One region of the Rhizobium sp. CBN3 genome, then DNA from elsewhere that is predicted to be linked to it. Evidence: predicted binding sites of a transcription regulator. Region 1 holds the regulator's gene; the other holds the start of a gene.
What was found. Region 1 encodes PhoB, which activates phosphate uptake and scavenging genes when phosphate is short. Its sites were predicted from a motif close to TGTCATNNANCTGTCAT; they were not measured.
Positions count from the first base shown of each region.

Region 2: a site for PhoB is predicted at 1,408-1,424, ahead of phnF (phosphonate metabolism transcriptional regulator PhnF). Genes of this name have one in related genera too.

Region 1 covers NZ_JAULSE010000006.1:270,104-274,231, forward strand. Annotated here, with positions in the region: gene pstA (phosphate ABC transporter permease PstA) at 1-1,274, shown strand, start outside; gene pstB (phosphate ABC transporter ATP-binding protein PstB) at 1,290-2,105, shown strand; gene phoU (phosphate signaling complex protein PhoU) at 2,149-2,862, shown strand; gene phoB (phosphate regulon transcriptional regulator PhoB) at 3,024-3,707, shown strand.
Region 2 covers NZ_JAULSE010000022.1:21,826-25,953, forward strand. Annotated here, with positions in the region: gene QWJ46_RS25085 (carbon-phosphorus lyase complex subunit PhnI) at 1-248, opposite strand, end outside; gene phnH (phosphonate C-P lyase system protein PhnH) at 253-861, opposite strand; gene phnG (phosphonate C-P lyase system protein PhnG) at 861-1,337, opposite strand; gene phnF (phosphonate metabolism transcriptional regulator PhnF) at 1,448-2,185, shown strand; gene QWJ46_RS25105 (2,3-bisphosphoglycerate-dependent phosphoglycerate mutase) at 2,230-2,865, opposite strand; gene dapB (4-hydroxy-tetrahydrodipicolinate reductase) at 2,887-3,711, opposite strand; gene QWJ46_RS25115 (ABC transporter ATP-binding protein) at 3,727-4,128, opposite strand, start outside.

The DNA.
Region 1 (4,128 bases):
CTGCCCGCCGTGATATCGGCATCAAGCGCCGCTATGCCGCCGAGCGCCGGTTCCAGGCCTACGGCATTGCCGCCATCGCCTTCGGCCTGATCTTCCTCTTCGTCCTGCTGTGGACGGTGATCGGCAAGGGCTACACCGCCTTCCAGCAGACGACGATCACCTTGCCGATCGAATTCGCCGAAAAGACGATCGATCCGAACGGCAAGCGGGCGACCGATCCTTCGGTGCTGATCGCCGCCAACTATCCGGTTCTGCTGCGCGACGCGATCGTCAAGCAGTTGAACATCAATGCATCAAGCCGTCCGGATGTGCGCGATGCAACCGCTATGCTCTCCAAGAGCGCGCCGATCCAGCTGCGCGACATGGTCGTCGCCGACCCGTCGATCATCGGCAAGACGGTCAATGTCTCGGTACTCGCCGACGCCAATGTCGACAGCGCCAACAAGGGCCAGATCGATCTGACGGTCGATGAGAAGAACCGCAAGGTCAACGACAAGCAGGTCAACTGGATGAACGAGCTGAAGGCGAGCGGCGCTCTGACCAAGCAGTTCAACAGCGGCCTCTTCGTCAACGGCAATTCCAGCCGTCCGGAGGCCGCAGGCCTCGGCGTCGCCCTCATCGGTTCGCTTTACCTGATGCTGATCGTGCTGGTTCTGTCTCTGCCGATCGGCGTCGCCGCCTCGATCTATCTCGAGGAGTTTGCGCCGAAGAACAGGCTGACGGACCTGATCGAGGTCAACATCAACAACCTCGCCGCCGTCCCGTCGATCGTCTACGGTCTGCTCGGCCTTTCCGTCTTCATCAACTTCATCGGCCTGCCGCGCTCGGCCTCTCTGGTCGGCGGCCTGGTGCTGACGCTGATGACCCTGCCGACGATCATTATCGCCACCCGCGCGGCTCTGCGCGCCGTGCCGCCTTCGATCCGCGCCGCAGCGCTCGGCCTCGGCGCCTCGAAGATGCAGATGGTGTTCCACCATGTCCTGCCGCTTGCCATGCCCGGCATCCTCACCGGCACGATCATCGGCCTGGCGCACGCGCTCGGCGAAACCGCGCCGCTGCTCCTGATCGGCATGGTCGCCTTCGTCGCCAATGCGCCTGCGACACCGCTCGAGCCCTCGACGGCCTTGCCCGTGCAGGTCTATATGTGGGCGAACGAGGCCGAACGTGCCTTCGTGGAGCGTACTTCGGGTGCCATCATCGTCCTGCTCCTGTTCCTGGTTGTCATGAACATGGGCGCCATCCTCTTGCGTCGTCGCTTCGAGCGCCGCTGGTAAACGGAGTTAAACATCATGAACATGCTGACGGAAGCTGCAGTTGAAAAGGCGCTGGATCAGAAGATGAGCAACGTCCCGTATAAAATGATCGGACAGGATGTCTCCGTATATTACGGCGAGAAGCGCGCGCTTTTCGACGTGAACCTGAACATCCGCGAAAACACCGTAACCGCCCTGATCGGCCCCTCGGGCTGCGGTAAGTCGACCTTCCTGCGAAGCCTCAACCGCATGAACGACACGATCGAGGGGTGCCGCGTTACCGGCAAGATCACGCTCGACAGCGACGATATCTATGATCCGGATATCGACGTCGTCGAACTTCGCGCCCGCGTCGGCATGGTTTTCCAGAAGCCGAACCCGTTCCCGAAGTCGATCTACGAAAACGTTTCCTACGGCCCCCGCATCCACGGGCTCGCAAAGTCGAAGGCCGATCTCGACCAGATCGTCGAGAGCAGCCTGCAGCGCGCCGGCCTCTGGAACGAGGTCAAGGACCGCGTGCATGAATCCGGCACCGGCCTCTCCGGCGGTCAGCAGCAGCGCCTGTGCATTGCCCGCGCCGTTGCCGTCAGCCCGGAAGTCATCCTGATGGACGAGCCCTGCTCGGCGCTCGACCCGATCGCCACCGCCAAGGTCGAGGAGCTGATCCACGAGCTGCGCGAAAACTACACGATCGTCATCGTCACCCACTCGATGCAGCAGGCCGCGCGCGTCTCGCAGCGTACCGCCATGTTCCATCTCGGCAACCTCGTCGAGGAGAACGACACCGACAAGATGTTCACCAACCCCGACGATCCGCGCACCCAGGACTACATCATGGGTCGCTTCGGCTGATTGCGGCGACACGAAGCTTTCCGTTATTCGAGGACAAAGCCCCATGGCATCGACACATATCTATTCCGCCTATGATGATGATCTGAAGTTCCTCTCCAGGCGGATTTCCGAAATGGGCGGTCTGGCCGAACAGATGGTCGCCGAATCCGTCCGGGCGCTGGTCAACGGCGACACGGCGCTGGCGCAGAAGGTCATTTCCGACGATGTGATCCTCGATCACACCGAGCGCGAGATCGGTGACAAGGCGATCGTCACCATCGCCCGCCGTCAGCCGATGGCCGCGGACCTGCGCGAAATCATGGGTTCGATCCGCATCGCCGCCGATCTTGAACGCGTCGGCGACCTCGGCAAGAACACTGCCAAGCGCGTCATCGCCGTGCAGAGCACCGGCGTGCCCCGCAAGCTCGCCCGCGGTCTCGAGCACCTCTCCGAGCTGGCGCTCGTCCAGCTCAAGGAAGTGCTCGACGTCTATACGACACGCGCCGCCGACAAGGCGACCGCCATCCGCGAGCGCGACAACGAGATCGACGCGATGTACACCTCGCTATTCCGCGAGCTCTTGACCTACATGATGGAAGATCCGCGCAACATCACGAGCTGCACGCATCTGCTCTTCTGCGCCAAGAACATCGAGCGCATCGGCGATCACGCCACCAACATCGCCGAGACGATCTACTACATGGCGACGGGCGCCCAGCCGGAAGGCGATCGTCCGAAGGACGACAGCGCCAACACCGTCGGCGCCGCGACGGAATAATCGTTCCGAACGAGCCGCCCGGGCCGGCCGCCCGGACCAGCCACTTGCGTGCGCGCCCGTTCGGGGCGCGCAAAGAGGTCGCAGCCAATTTTTGGAATTTGCGCAGGACGCCTGCTTAAATCGTCCCGGTTTAAGGCTTGTGCGCGAGGAGACGGACACGCATGATCCCGAGAGTCGCAGTTGTTGAAGACGAGGAAGCCCTCAGCGTGCTTCTTCGCTATAATCTCGAAGCGGAAGGTTTTGAGGTCGATACCATCCTGCGCGGCGACGAGGCCGAAATCAGGCTTCAGGAGCGCACGCCCGACCTTCTCATCCTCGACTGGATGCTGCCCGGCGTCTCCGGCATCGAACTCTGCCGGCGCCTGCGCATGCGGCCGGAGACCGAGCGGCTGCCGATCATCATGCTGACGGCGCGCGGCGAGGAGAGCGAGCGGGTGCGTGGACTGTCCACCGGCGCCGACGATTATGTCGTTAAGCCGTTCTCGACCCCGGAACTCGTCGCCCGCGTCAAGGCGATGCTGCGCCGCGCCCGTCCCGAGGTGCTGTCGACGGTGCTGAAATGCGGCGATATCGAGCTCGACCGGGAAACCCATCGCGTCCACCGCAAGAGCCGCGAAGTCCGCCTCGGCCCGACCGAATTCCGCCTGTTAGAATTCCTGATGTCGTCGCCGGGCCGGGTCTTTTCCCGCTCGCAGCTTCTGGACGGCGTCTGGGGCCACGACATCTATGTCGACGAACGCACCGTTGACGTCCATGTCGGCCGCCTGCGCAAGGCGCTGAACTTCTCCAACATGCAGGACGTCATCCGCACCGTCCGCGGCGCCGGTTATTCGATGGAAGCTTGAGGCTGAAGGAGTGTGTGGTGGGCGTTCCCGCCAAACACACGGCAGTACGGCCTGTGAGGCCTCGCGTTGCCGTCGTCCATCGCCGCCGCTTCGTCTCCGTTGCGAGCCAGCCTCATTGCGCCGGCAAGGCTTATGCGTCTCGGCACCACCTCTCCTCCGTCATCCCAGGGCTTGACCCTGAAGAGCTGATGGCATCCAACTGCAGGGAAACAATTGAAGCCGATTGCTTGGCTGTGGATCCCAGGGTCAAGCCAGGTCAAGCCCTGGGATGACGGAGTGTGGGGTCGGCTTTGCTGCCAAACACAAAGGTCGCTTCCCGACTCTAGAGCATGCTGTTTTCATACGGAAGCATAGCCTGAGTTTGTGAGATAGTTGGCGCATTCGGCCGGCGAGAATGCGTCGAGCAATTCACCGGCCTTGC
Region 2 (4,128 bases), on a different contig from region 1:
GTGCGATAGGCGCGCAGCAGGAAGATCGCCTCGATCATGTCGCCGCGCGACTGGCGCACAGCGAGTGCTGCGAGCGTTCGGTCGAAAAGTGAGGCTTCGGCCATGACACGGTCGACGGCGAGCGCCAGCTGCGCCACGATCTGGTCGATGCCGATCGCCGGCAGCGAACGGTCGCCGCGGCGGCGGTCGGCGAGCAGCCGGTGGGCATTGGCGATGGCGGCCTCGCCACCTTTGACGGCAACATACATGAGCTCAGATCTCCGTTGCTGTGATCTTGGTGGTGCGCGGCAGGCAGACGAAGCGTCTGCCCGAGGTCAGCACGATGTCGATGCCGCGCGGGAAGAGCGCACGGTTCTCGGTCCAGAGTCTGAGAAAGGTTTCCGGCAGGCCGGACGGTGCGATCTCCGCGACGCTCTGGATGCCCGGACCCATCAGCGCCAGCCTGCGTCCGCCCTCGAGTTCGGGAAGTTCGATGACAACAGTCGTCGAGCGGTCGGGATATTCCTGCGTGCCTGATGCAAACAGGCCGAAGGAGCAAAGCGCAGTGCCCGTCTCGATGAAGGCAAAGCGGGCATCGGCCTTTTCGGCGGTCAGGGGCGCGCCGGTATGAAAGCCGAGCCACTCCGGCACGGTGGATTTCGCCAGTCCCGAGGTAAGCCAGACCGGTGTGTCGTGGTCGCAAAGGGTGAGCGCGATCGCGCCGGCGGCAATGCCGAGTGGCGCCGGCGGATCGACATCGGGCTCAACGGTCTGAATGGTGCCCGGGCGGGCCATGCCGTCCATCAGCATTTTAAAGACGCTCTGCGCATGGAAAACCGGCTCGGCAAAGCCGCCGGTCAAGGCTTCTGTCGCAAGGCCCATCAGTTGTCTCCCCGTACCATGGTGAAGAAATCGACGCGGGTTGCCGCTGTCTCATCCGCCTTGCGGAGCTCAGTGGCGGCGATGCGCGCGGCGATCGGCGAAAGCAGCGCCTGTTCGACGAAATCCCTGGTCGCTTCCTCCTGCCAGAGCGCGTCGAAGATCGCCGCAAGACGGGCCTTCTCCCGGTCGGTGCCGAGCGCCTGCGCATGACCGATGGAACCGGACTCGAGCCGCACCGTTGCGCGCGTCACCGTCACCTCGCCGAGATTGAAGGGAGCTCCGCCGCCGCCGATGCGGCCGCGCACCATCACCAGTCCCGTCTCCGGCCCGCGCACCGGATAAGCCACGGGCTTCTGCGGCAACGCATCCCAGGCTGCCTGGAGTTCGCCCCGTTCCGCGCGCGCCAGCAGATCGGCGGCGCGTTTGCGCTCCGGGACCGTCTGCGACGCGGCGTCTGTCTTGTCCGCTGATATCATCGCTGCTTTCCTCGAAATGTCTATTGATATAGACAACCATACAAGCTATACCTAGCCTTAAATCGGTGTCGTGACAAGCGTGTGACATCGTGGGGCAAGGCAGGGGCAGAATGGCAGGACTGAAGCAGGTGCAGAGGCAGACAGGTGTGGCGCTCTGGCGTCAGATCGCCGATCGAATTCGCGAGGCGATCGGCAACGGAGCATATGACGAAACGGGAATGGTGCCGCCGGAAACGGTGCTGGCGCTGCAATTCGGCGTTAACAGGCATACGGTGCGCAGTGCGCTGGCGGCGCTAGCGCAGGAGGGGATCGTGCGTGCGGTTCAAGGCCGCGGCACTCTTATCGAGCGCAAGGAGCGCTTGAACTTCCCCATCACCCGGCGCACGCGCTTCACCGCGGGCATCGGCGATCAGGCGCGCGAGATGCGCGGTCTTCTGCTGGATGAGGCCAAGGAGGAGGCGAGTGCCGAGATCGCTCGCTGGCTGGGCCTGAATCCGGGAGCACAGGTGATCCGGCTGGAAACGCTGCGCGAGGCGGACAAGCGGCCGGTTTCAAAGGCGACGAGCTGGTTTCCCGCTGAACGCTTCGCCGGGATCGGCGAGGCCTACCGAAAGCATGAATCGATCACCAAGGCTTTCGCCGAGCTTGGCCTGGTGGATTATGTCCGCGCGACAACCGAGGTGACGGCCGCCCATGCTGCGACAGCCGACCTTGCCGACCTGGAACTCACCCCCGGCGCGATCCTTCTGATCGCCAAGGCGATGAACACCGATCTCGACGGCGTGCCGGTGCAATATTCGATCAGCCGTTTCGCAGCCGACCGGGTGCAGTTCACGATCGAGAACTGAGGGCTTGGCGTGCCGACCGATTTCGGTGGCACGCCTCACAGAATTCAGTGCGCGCCGGACATATCGCCCAGCACTTCCTTGGAAGCCACGGTGGAATCCGCGTTCAGCTTGTAGACCATCGGAACGCCGGTCGCGAGATTGAGGGCGAGCACGCCTTCTTTGGTCAGCTTGTCGAGCACCATGACCAGCGAGCGCAGCGAATTGCCGTGGGCGGCGACCAGCACCTTCTCGCCGCGCAGCACGCGCGGCAGGATTTCCGTGAGGTAGTAGGGCCAGACACGGGCGCCGGTGTCGCGCAGGCTCTCGCCGCCGGGCGGCGGCACGTCATAGGAACGGCGCCAGATATGCACCTGTTCCTCGCCCCACTTGGCGCGCGCGTCATCCTTGTTGAGGCCGGAGAGGTCGCCGTAATCGCGCTCGTTCAGCGCCTGGTCGCGGATCGTTTCGAGATCGGGCTGGCCGACCTTGTCGAGGATGAGCTTCAGCGTGTGCTGCGCGCGTACCAGCGCCGAGGTATAGGCGACGTCGAATTTGATCCCGTATTCGGCAAGCGCGGCGCCGCCGGCCTTGGCTTCCTGGATGCCAAGTTCCGTCAGGTCAGGGTCCTTCCAGCCGGTGAAGAGATTCTTCAGGTTCCAGTCACTCTGACCGTGGCGAACGAGGACGAGGGTACCGCTCATGAATATGCCTCCGATATGTCGTTATTGGGAAGAAAGCCCGAGCACGTCGAGCATGGAATAGAGACCCGGCTTCTTGTCGCGCGCCCAGAGCGCCGCCTTGATGGCGCCGCGCGCGAAGATCGAGCGGTCTCCCGCGCTGTGCGACAGGGTGACGATTTCGCCTTCGCCGGCAAAAAGCACGGAATGCTCGCCGATGACCGAGCCGCCGCGCAGCGTCGCAAAGCCGATCGTGCCCGCCTTGCGGGCGCCGGTGTGACCGTCGCGGACCCTCACCGATTTCGGGGCGAGATCGATATTGCGGCCCCTGGCGGCCGCTTCGCCGAACAGGAGAGCGGTGCCGGAAGGGGCATCCACCTTGTGCTTGTGGTGCATTTCCAGGATTTCGATGTCCCAGTCTGCGGGATCGAGCGCCCGTGCCGCCTGCTCGGCCAGAACGCTGAGCAGATTGACGCCGAGGCTCATATTGCCCGACTTGACGATGCGGGCATGGCGGGCCGCGGCGGCGATCTTCGCGTTGTCCTCGGTCGAGCAGCCTGTCGTGCCGATGACATGGACGATGCGGGCCTGAGCGGCGAGACCTGAAAACTCCACCGTGGCGGCAGGCGCGGTGAAGTCGAGCACGCCTTCGGCATGCAGGAAAGCTTGGAGCGGGTCGTCGCCGATGATGACGCCGCTTGGACCGAGCCCGGCGATTTCACCGGCATCCTTGCCGACGAAAGGCGAGCCGGCGCGCTCGACGGCGGCATGCAGCACCACGCCCTCGATGGAATGAATGAGCCGGATCAGCGTCTGCCCCATGCGTCCAGCTGCCCCGACCACCACCAGTTTCATCGCAGCATCGCTCATGTCAGTCTCACCAGGTTAGTATGAGTCCGAGGCCGAGGGCCTCTGAAGATTGTTGAGGCGAGCGTAAAGACCGTCGCTGACCTTCGCAAGCGTCTCATGATTGCCTTCCTCGACGACCCGGCCCTGCTGCATGGCGACGATCTTGTCGGCGCGCACGACGGTCGAAAGCCGATGGGCAATAACAACGACGGTGCGCCCGGTCATCGCCTCGTCGAGCGCCTTCTGCACGGCGGCCTCGGATTCGGTGTCGAGCGCGGAAGTCGCTTCGTCGAGCAGCAGGATCGGCGCGTTGCGCACCAAAGCGCGAGCGATCGACAGCCGCTGGCGTTGGCCGCCCGAAAGCGTCACGCCGTTTTCGCCGACCGGCGTATCGTAGCCCTGCGGCTGCGCCGAGATGAAATCATGCGCATAGGCAAG